2 linked regions of the Sphaerotilus montanus genome follow. The protein of the gene in region 2 interacts with the protein of the main gene of each other region in a pairwise test. Links are inferred from orthologs where the notes say so. Each region holds a gene or a part of one and is shown on either strand. Other genes may lie near its edges.

What was found.
Region 1: the proteins of BDD16_RS05140 (region 2) and clpB interact in binary tests that used the Escherichia coli proteins (3 or more experiments, as listed by UniProt). The link is inferred for Sphaerotilus montanus from one-to-one orthologs.

Annotation. Positions count from the first base shown.
Region 1 is NZ_JACCFH010000001.1:4,529,606-4,534,807, forward strand. What follows is about bases 677-3,877. They hold clpB (ATP-dependent chaperone ClpB), read right to left. Parts: upstream 3,481-3,877; coding sequence 877-3,480; downstream 677-876. Other genes in these bases: BDD16_RS20690 (hypothetical protein), read left to right, coding at 677-851; BDD16_RS20700 (TonB-dependent receptor plug domain-containing protein), read left to right, coding at 3,754-3,877. Also shown: more of BDD16_RS20690, read left to right, coding at 1-676; more of BDD16_RS20700, read left to right, coding at 3,878-5,202. UniProt on the Escherichia coli protein: Part of a stress-induced multi-chaperone system, it is involved in the recovery of the cell from heat-induced damage, in cooperation with DnaK, DnaJ and GrpE. Acts before DnaK, in the processing of protein aggregates.
Region 2 is NZ_JACCFH010000001.1:1,165,518-1,170,384, reverse strand. Bases 767-3,632 are described here. They hold BDD16_RS05140 (sulfurtransferase TusA family protein), read right to left. Parts: upstream 2,388-3,632; coding sequence 2,145-2,387; downstream 767-2,144. Other genes in these bases: ppk1 (polyphosphate kinase 1), read right to left, coding at 2,447-3,632; galU (UTP--glucose-1-phosphate uridylyltransferase GalU), read left to right, coding at 1,276-2,142; BDD16_RS05150 (NAD(P)-dependent oxidoreductase), read right to left, coding at 767-1,049. In the rest of the region: BDD16_RS05155 (valine--tRNA ligase), read left to right, coding at 1-91; more of BDD16_RS05150, read right to left, coding at 42-766; more of ppk1, read right to left, coding at 3,633-4,507; BDD16_RS05130 (Ppx/GppA phosphatase family protein), read right to left, coding at 4,573-4,867. UniProt on the Escherichia coli protein: Involved in thiosulfate metabolism.

The DNA of each region.
Region 1 (5,202 bases), 3.4 Mb from region 2 along the record:
GTCCGGCCAGCCGCGGCCAGCTGGTGCGGCTCTACAGCACCGACGCCGAGGCCGACACCGTGACCCGGACCGCCATCGCCCGGGTGCTCTGTGCGCAGGCGACGATGGCCGTCATCCTGATCGGCGACGTGCCACCGCACGCGCTGAGCGACGCCCTCCAGCCCTTGCGCGACGCGATGTTCCGGCCCGACTGGCAGTGCGCCCACCTGCAGTTCATGCCGCTGGCCGCCACCAGCCACGCGGCACTGGCCGGACTCGTTGCCGCACTCGGACCGGGCAGCGGCGTGGCCTGCCAGATCGCGCCGCGGGTCAGTCGCCCGGCCGAGGCCTGGAACTTCCTGAGCGAGTCGTGGAACCGGGTACAGACCGCCCTGCACCCGGACGGCAGCGGGCCGCTGCTGAGCGTGCTGGCCAGCGGCCGGGACACGATGCAGGCCATGCCCGATCTGGCCACCACGCCAGCCACGCTCGCGTCCAGGACGCAGCCGATCGAGCGCTTCGTGCTGGAGGCCCATGCGCTGCCGGGGGTGCAGAGTGCGTGCGTGTTCGATGTCGCCACCAGCCGCGTGATCGCCCACGCTGGCGCGGCCTTCCAGCCCAGCGACCTGGCACGCCGCGGCTCGCTGCTGCTGGCCGCCGGCACCAGCACCCGCAGACAGCTGCACCTCGTCGGGCAAGCCGACGAGGTGCTGGTCATGGGAGGCAACGAGGCGCTTGGCGTGCGGACACTGCAGTCCCAGCCGGGGCTGGCGCTGCACCTGGTCTACGGCCCGTCCCTGACGAGCTGGACCCAGTTGCGCCCGCGTCTGATGGCGATGGATGCCGCATTGCCGCGGGCGCCGGTGCTCTGAACACCAGGCCCGCGGCACCGGTGCTTCAGTGCACCGTGCGGCCGAAGGTGAACTCGCCGTCCACATTGATCCCGACCGGAATCACGTCGCGCGGCGCGAAGCGCCCTTCCAGGATCAGCCGCGCCACCGGGTTCTCGATGCGCTGCTGGATCGCCCGCTTGAGCGGCCGCGCCCCGAACACCGGGTCGAAGCCGACCTTGGCGATTTCCTTCAGCGCCTCGGGCGTGACCTCCAGCACCATCTCCATCTTCGCCAGCCGCCCTTCCAGCCCCTTGAGCTGGATCGCAGCGATCGACTCGATGTTCTTCAGGTCCAGCGCGTGGAACACGACGGTCTCGTCGATGCGGTTCAGGAACTCGGGCCGGAAATGCGCCTTCACCTCGCCCCAGACCGCCTCGCGGATGTCCTCGGTCGGCTGGCCGGCCATGGCCATGATCAGGTGCGAGCCGAGGTTGCTGGTCATCACGATCACGGTGTTCTTGAAGTCGATCGTGCGGCCCTGCCCGTCCGTCAGCCGGCCATCGTCCAGCACCTGCAGCAGCACGTTGAACACGTCCGGGTGCGCCTTCTCCACCTCGTCGAGCAACACGACGCTGTAGGGCTTGCGCCGCACGGCTTCGGTCAGCGTGCCACCCTCGTCATAGCCGACGTAGCCCGGAGGCGCGCCGATCAGCCGCGACACCGAGTGCTTCTCCATGAACTCGCTCATGTCGATGCGGATCATGTGGTCCTCGCTGTCGAACAGGAAGCCGGCCAAAGCCTTGCACAGCTCGGTCTTGCCCACGCCGGTGGGGCCGAGGAACAGGAACGAGCCCAGCGGCCGGTTCGGATCGGACAAGCCGGCGCGTGAACGGCGGATCGCGTTCGACACGGCGACGATGGCTTCTTCCTGGCCGACCACGCGCTGGTGCAGCTTGTTTTCCATCTGCAGCAGCTTGTCGCGCTCGCCCTGCATCAGCTTGGACACCGGGATGCCCGTGGCGCGGCTGACCACCTCGGCGATTTCCTCCGCGCCGACCATCGTGCGCAGCAGTTGCGGGCCGCCCTTGCCGTCCTTGCCGGCGCGGGTCTTGGATTCCTCCTTGGCCTGCGCTTCGTTCAGGCGCTTCTCCAGTTCGGGCAGCTTGCCGTACTGCAGCTCGGCCACGCGGTTGAAATCGCCCTTGCGCTTCCATTCCTCGATCTGGAACTTGATGCGGTCGATCTCTTCCTTGACGTGGGCCGATCCTTGCGCCGTCGCCTTCTCGGCCTTCCAGATCTCTTCCAGATCGGCGTACTCGCGCTCCAGCTTGCCGATCTCTTCCTCGATCAGGCCCATGCGCTTGATCGAGGCTTCGTCCTTCTCCTTGCGCACCGCCTCGCGCTCGATCTTGAGCTGGATGATGCGACGGTCGAGCTTGTCCATCACCTCCGGCTTGGAGTCGATCTCGATCTTGATCTTGGCCGCCGCCTCGTCGATCAGGTCGATGGCCTTGTCGGGCAGGAAGCGGTCGGTGATGTAGCGGTGCGAGAGTTCGGCCGCGGCGACGATGGCCGGGTCGGTGATCTCGACGCCGTGGTGAACCTCGTACTTCTCCTGCAAGCCGCGCAGGATGGCGATCGTCGCTTCCACGGTGGGCTCGGCGACGAGCACCTTCTGGAAGCGGCGTTCCAGCGCGGCGTCCTTCTCGACGTACTTGCGGTATTCATCGAGCGTGGTCGCGCCGATGCAGTGCAGCTCGCCGCGGGCCAGCGCCGGCTTGAGCATGTTGCCCGCGTCCATCGCGCCCTCGGCCTTGCCCGCACCGACCATGGTGTGCAGCTCGTCGATGAAGAGAATGATGCGGCCCTCGTCCTGCGCCACTTCCTTCAGCACCGACTTCAGCCGCTCCTCGAACTCGCCGCGGTACTTGGCCCCGGCCAGCAGACCGGCCATGTCGAGCACCAGCACGCGCTTGTTCTTCAGCGACTCGGGCACCTCGCCGTTGACGATGCGCTGCGCCAGTCCTTCGACGATGGCGGTCTTGCCGACGCCGGGCTCGCCGATCAGCACCGGGTTGTTCTTGGTGCGCCGCTGCAGCACCTGGATGGCACGGCGGATCTCGTCGTCACGGCCGATCACCGGGTCGAGCTTGCCGGCGCGGGCGCGCTCGGTGAGGTCCATCGTGTACTTCTTCAGAGCCTCGCGCTGGCCTTCGGCGTCGGCCGAGTCCACCGGCTGGCCACCGCGCACGGCGTCCACGGCGGTTTCCAGCGCCTTGCGGGTCAGGCCGCAGGTGCGCACCGCCTGGGCGAAGTCGGTCTTCGACTCGGCCAGCGCCAGCAGCACCATTTCAGTGGCGATGTACTGGTCGCCGCGCTTGGTCGACTCCTTCTCGGCCGCCTGCAGCAGGGCCATCAGGTCGCGGCCGGGTTGCACTTGGGCGCCCGTCACCGACGCGATGCGGGCCAGGGCAGCGTCGATCGCCTCGTCGAGCGCACGCAGGCTCACGCCCGCGCGCTGCAGCAGCGAGCGCGGACCGTCCTCCTGCTGCAGCAGCGCCTTGAGCAGGTGGACGGGTTCGATGTAGGGGTGGTCCGCCGCGAGGGCCAGGCTCTGGGCGTCGCCGAGCGCCTGTTGCAGCAGGGTGGTGAGTTTGTCGAGTCGCATGGGGTGTTCCTCCGGTTGAAAGGGATCTGGGGCAGTACAGACCAGATTTCAAGATCCAGAACCAGACAGACCATTGATGAGGATCAGTCTGGCGGCTCGGCGCGCAGACAGCGGATCTGGGAGGTCAAGCGCAAGCTGATCGGCCGAGTGCGCCAGTCGGTTCGTCCCCAAGATGGTGGCGACTGGGTCGAATCTGACCGGCTGGGAGTTTTCGCTGTGCACCAAACCACCTGTTCCACCCTTGCGCTTCCTTGCAAATGCCTGAACGCTGTCATGGTCGGGGTCATGGCCCTGGCCGGCACGCAGGCCCGGGCAGCGCAGGAACTGGAGGTCGCCTCGATGTCCATCGAGGACCTCATGAACGTCGAGGTCACCACCGTGTCCCGCAAGTCGCAGCGGCTGACCGACACGGCCGCCGCCGCCTTCGTGGTCACGGCCGATGACATCCAGCGCTCGGGATCGACGTCGATCCCCGAAGCGCTGCGCATGGTGCCGGGGCTGGAAGTGGCCCGGGCCAGCGGCAGCCGCTGGGCGGTGACCGCACGCGGCTTCAACGGCCGCTTCGCCAACAAGCTGCTGGTGCTGATCGATGGCCGCAGCGCCTACTCGCCCTTCTTCTCCGGCGTGTTCTGGGAAGCCGAGGATGTGCTGCTGGAGGATGTGGACCGCATCGAGGTGATCCGCGGCCCGGGTGCCACCATGTGGGGCGCCAATGCCGTGAACGGCGTGATCAACATCCTGACCCGCAACGCCAGGCGCACACAGGGCGGGCTGGCGACCGCCCTGGTGGGCAACGAGGGACAGCGCACCGGCGCCGTGCGCTGGGGCGCGCAGGTCGACGAGGACACCCACTACCGCCTCTGGGCCAAGTCCGTCCGGCGCGACAGCGTGCAGGCCAGCGACGGCACGCCGGGCGCGGACGATGTCGATGCCGTGCGCGCCGGCTTCCGGCTGGACCGCGATCTCTCGGGCACCGCCCGCGTGATGGCCACCGCGAACGTGTTCGACACGAAGAGCGGCGAGGTGCTGCTGCTGCCCCAGCTCACCCCGCCCTACGCCGCACGGACCCCGACCATGCAGAAGAACCAGGGCGTGAACGTCCTGGGCAAGATCGACTGGACGCTGGACAACGGCTCGCAAGCCACGCTGCAGGTCGGTCTGGAGCACGGCCGCATCGCCATGGAAGGTGTCCACGCCGAAGACCGCACCACGCTGGACGTCGACTTCCAGAACCGCTTCGCGCTGACGTCCCGCCAGGACATGGTCTGGGGCCTGGGTTACCGGCGCAGCGCAGACACCATCCACACCCCGCCCGCCTCGCTCGCCACCTTCCTGCCCGCCGAGCAAACGCAGACCTTGTTCAGCGCCTTTGTCCACGACGAGTTCACCGTGCTCCCGGACCGCTGGCGCATCGCCGCTGGCAGCAAGTTCGAGCACAACAGCTACACCGGCTTCGAGGTCCAGCCGAATCTGCGCTCCTCGTGGAACCTGAACCCGACCGATTCGGTGTGGGCAGCAGTCTCCCGCGCGGTGCGCACGCCCGCCCGGGTGGAGCGCGGCGCGACCATCGACGCCGCCGTCCTCCCGGCCGACCCGGCCGGCGGCAATCCCCTGCCGACGCTGCTGCGCATCGGCGGCAGCCCCTCGTTCTCCTCGGAGTCGGTGCTGAGCTACGAGGTGGGCTACCGGGCGCAGTTCGGCTCGAACCTGCTGCTCGACGTG
Region 2 (4,867 bases):
GGCCGCGGTGGTCGAGCAGGAACGGGCGCGGATCGCCTCGTTCAGCGAGACGCTGGCGAAGCTGCAGACGCAGCTGGCGCGCCTGGGCTGATCCAGTCGCGCAGCACCGGCGGGGTGGTTGCGCCCGGCCGTGCACCCGGTCGCACCGTGGCCGGTGTGCGGCGCAGCACGTCGTGCAGCTGCCGTGCCACGCCCCAGGCACTGCGCAGGCGGGCCTCGCGGGTGTAGGCCGCCAGCCGGGGGGTGGTCTGCAGGCCCGCGGCCCCGTGCAGCGGCTGTCCGGGGGCGAGCGGTCCGGGGGCGACGCTGTCCAGCCAGGCCGCAGCCAGCCGGCCGCTGTTGAGCATGTCGGCCAGCACCGCCTCGTCGAACAGCTCGATCGGTGCCACGCTCACCAGCACCTGCCCCGGCTTGCACCACGGCAGGATGCGGTCCCCGAGCAGCCCGACATAGCGGCTGTAGAGCGGCAGCTGCACGCACACCGCGTCCGACTGCTCGAACAGCTCGCGCAGGCTGACCGGCTGCACGCCCCAGCGGCTCCAGTGCGCGCTGTTGGCGTGCAGGGCCGGGTCGTAGCCGCGCACCTGCGTGCCGAGCGCCTGCAGCACGGTGGCGAGGCGGCGGGCGCCGGCGTCCATGCCGACCAGACCGACGGTGCAGTGGGCCAGCTCCCGGCCGACCACCCGGTGTGGCGCCTGCGGATTCGGCCGCAGCAGGGTCAGCAGCGCGCCGAGCATGAACTCGGCTTCGGCCGGAGCGCTGGCTTCCGGACTGCGCAGCACGGTGACACCGGCGCCGTTGCAGGCGTCCAGATCGATGTTGTCCTGACCGCCCACGACCCGGCCGATGGCGCGCAGCAAGGGCGCACGCGCCAGCACCCGGGCGTTGACCGGAATCTGCGCTGGCAGGATCACCGCGCGAGCCTGTGCCAGCGCCTCGGCGAAGCGCTTGCGGTCCTCGGGCAGCCGCGGGGCGTAGTGCAGTGCATGGCGCGTCTGCAGCCATTGCAGCACCTCGGCTTCCAGGGGTTCGGCAACGAGCAGGTCCATGATTTCGTGAGAGATGAACAAGGGCTGATGTTAATCAGTGGAGCTCTGGCTTAGCCCCCCCTGATCACGCGCCGGAATGTCACGTTCTCATGCCAGAATTGAAGCAGTTGACGCAGTTTAGGTGTTCTTTAGAGAGGACTTGGCGCGTTACTTCAACTGCATTCCAGTTTCATTCCGGTTTCATTTCAACTCCATTCCAACTGCATTTCACAGGGTACTTCCGCACATGCAAATCAAGAAAGCCATCTTTCCCGTTGCCGGTCTGGGCACGCGTTTCCTGCCCGCCACCAAGGCGCAGCCCAAGGAAATGATGCCGGTGGTCGACAAGCCGCTGATCCAGTACGCGGTCGAGGAAGCCTATGCCGCCGGTGTGCGTGAAATGATCTTCGTGACCGGCCGCCACAAGCGCCCGATCGAGGACCACTTCGACATGACCTTCGAGCTGGAAGTGGCGCTGGAAAACGCCAACAAGACCGAGCTGCTGAACGTCGTGCGCAGCGTCAAGCCCAAGGACATGGAGTGCATCTATGTCCGCCAGGCGCAGGCGCTGGGCCTGGGCCACGCGGTGCTGTGCGGACAGCGGCTGATCGGCAACGAGCCGTTTGCCGTGCTGCTGGCCGATGACCTGATGATGGGCGAGCCGCCGGTGCTGGCCCAGATGGTCGAGCAGTACAAGGAGTGGCGTGCTTCGATCCTGGCCGTGCAGGAAGTGCCGGCAGAGCACACCAAGCGCTACGGCATCGTCGCCGGCACGCTGGTCAACGACCGCGTGATGGACGTCAGCAAGATCGTCGAGAAGCCGTCGCCGGAAGATGCCCCGTCGCGCTGGGGGGTGGCCGGCCGCTACATCCTGACGCCGGGCGTGTTCCACGAGATCGCCACCCAGCCGCGCGGTGTGGGCGGCGAGATCCAGCTCACCGACGGCATCGCTGCGCTGCTGCGCCGCGAGAAGGTGTTTGCCTACCGCTACGAGGGCCGCCGCTACGACTGTGGCAGCAAGGAAGGGTTCCTGCAGGCCAACGTCGAGCTGGCCCTGAAGCATCCCGAACTCCGTGACTCGTTCCGCCAGTACCTCAAGGAACTCGAGTTCTGATCTCAGCGCCGGCGCAGCAGGTGCACGAACTCGTTGCCGGGCAGGGTCTCCTGCCCGAGCAGGGCATGGCCGGTCTGGCGCGCGAAGGCCTGGAAATCGCGCAGTGACCCCGGGTCGGTCGCCAGCACCCTGAGCACCTGGCCGCTGGTCAGATCGGCCAGGGCTTTCTTGGCTTTCAGGATGGGCAGCGGGCAGTTGAGCCCGCGGGTGTCGATTTCCTTGTCGGCAGTGGTCTGGGTGTCCATCGGGGCTCCTTGGCGGCCCTGATTCTAGTCACCCTTGTCCACCCGCCCCCCGCGGGTTTTCAGCGCTGGTAGCGCTGCGCCAGCGCCTGCTGGGCGCTCACCCCGGTCTCGCCGACACGCTGGTAGCGGCCCGTGCTGTCCAGCGTCCACGCATCGCGTTCGTCGCGCAGGTAGGGGACCAGGCACTCGTCGATCACGCGCTGGCGCAGGCTGGCGTCGCGGATCGGCCAGGCGATCTCGATGCGGCGCAGCATGTTGCGCGTCATCCAGTCGGCGCTGCTGAAATACAGGGCTTCGTCCGTTTCCTGTGCGCCCCAGCGGAAGTACAGCACCCGCGTGTGCTCCAGGAAACGCCCGACCACCGAGCGCACCCGGATGTGGTCGGTCTGGCCGGGCAGGCCCGGCGGCAGCGCGCAGGCGCCGCGCACGATCAGGTCGATCTCCGCGCCGGCCTGACCGGCGGCGATCAGCGCGCGGATCAGCGTGGCATCGGTGAGCGCGTTGAACTTGCAGACGATGCGCGCCGGCTGCCCCGCCCGGGCCGCGGCCGCGACCCGCTCGATCAGCGTCACCATCGTGGACTGCAGCGTGAACGGCGCCACCAGGAGCTGCTTCGTCGGGCGCAGCGTGTTCAGGCTGGCCAGGTGCAGGAACACGGCGTCGGCGTCGGCGGTGATCTCGGGGTCGGTCGTGAGGAAGCCGACGTCGGTGTAGAGCCGCGCGGTCTTCGAGTTGTAGTTGCCGGTGGACAGGTGGCCGTAGCGCACCAGCCGGCGGCCTTCCTTGCGCGTGACCAGCAGCAGCTTGGCGTGGGTCTTCAGCCCGACGATGCCGTACACCACCTGCACGCCCACGGCTTCGAGCCGGTCCGCCCAGTTGATGTTGGCCTCTTCGTCGAAGCGGGCCTTCAGCTCCACCACGGCCAGCACTTCCTTGCCGCGCCGCGCCGCCTCGATCAGCAGGTCCATGAGCACCGACTCGCTGCCGGTGCGGTAGATGGTCTGCTTGATGGCGAGCACCTGCGGATCCTCGACCGCCTCGCGCAGGAACTGCACCACGGGGTCGAAGGACTCGAAGGGCTGGTGGGTCAGGATGTCGCGCTCGGCCATGCAGTCCATGACACGGCGGCCGAGCGGAAGCTGGTCGGTCGGCCACGAGGGCTCGTGGGGCGGGAACCGCAGGGCCGGCGCGTCGGCGCGGTCGATGAGCGTGTTCATGCGCACCAGGTTCACGGGGCCGTTGACGCGGTAGAGCGCAGCCGCCGGCAGGTCGAACTGCGTGAGCAGGAAGTCCGACAGGCGCGCCGGGCAGGTGTTGACCACCTCGATGCGCACGGCGCGGCCATAGTGGCGCGTCGTCAGCTCGCTGCGCAGGGCCTGGCGCAGGTTGGTGACGTCGTCCTCGTCGACGTCCATGTCCGAGTCGCGCGTCACGCGGAACTGCGAGAAGGCCTCGACCTCGCGTTCGGGGAACAGCTCGCCCAGGTGCGCCCGGATCACGCTGGTCAGCAGCACGAAGACCTGCTTGCCGTCGGACAGCCGGTCCGGCAGACGGATCACGCGCGGCAGCACCCGCGGCACCTTGACGATGGCGATGGTGTTCTCGCGCCCGAAGGCGTCGATGCCGCCGAGCTGCGCGATGAAGTTCAGCGACTTGTTGGCGACCTGCGGAAAGGGGTGCGCCGGGTCCAGCCCGACCGGCACCAGCAGCGGCTGCACTTCCCGGTGAAAGAACTGGGACACCCACTGCCGCTGGGCGGCGTTGCGGTCGGCGTGGTTGACGATGACGATCTGCTCGGCCGCCAGCGCGGGCATGACCTCGTCGTTGAAGATGCGGTACTGCTCGTCGATCAGCGCATGGGCGTCGGCGGCGACGACGGCCAGATCGCTGTGGCTCGTGCCGCTGTCGGGCAGGCGGGCGGCGTCCAGTGCGTCCGAGAAGCGCACCTCGAAGAACTCGTCCATGTTCGACGAGACGATGCAGATGTAGCGCAGCCGCTCCAGCAGCGGCACGTCCGCACGCCGGGCTTGGGCCAGCACGCGCCGGTTGAATTCCAGGATCGCGCGCTCGCGGCTGAGCAGGGTGACCGGATCGGACGGGGTCGAGGAGGCTTCGGGCATGGCCCGATCCTAGGCCCGCTGCGTGACCAGTTCGTGACAGCGGGCGGGTGGCCGCATCGGAAGTTTCAGCCGGTTTGCACGGTCTGCAGGCGCACGGCGCTGACCTTGGCCCACGCCTCCACCTCGCCCTGCAGCAGGTGCAGCGTGCGGGGGTGTTCCCGGGCCCAGTCCGCGGTGAAGCCCAGGCGGACCTGGCGACCATCGGTGGACAGGCTCGGCAGCGGTTGCTCGGGCGCGCTGCGGGCATGGCAGAGCAGCACCGCCAGCCGCAGCGCCAGCACCTGCTGTGCCAGCACGGGGTCGGCCAGCGCCACGTCGATCTTGCGCAGTCCGCCGCGGTGGCCGAGCACCAGATCGGCC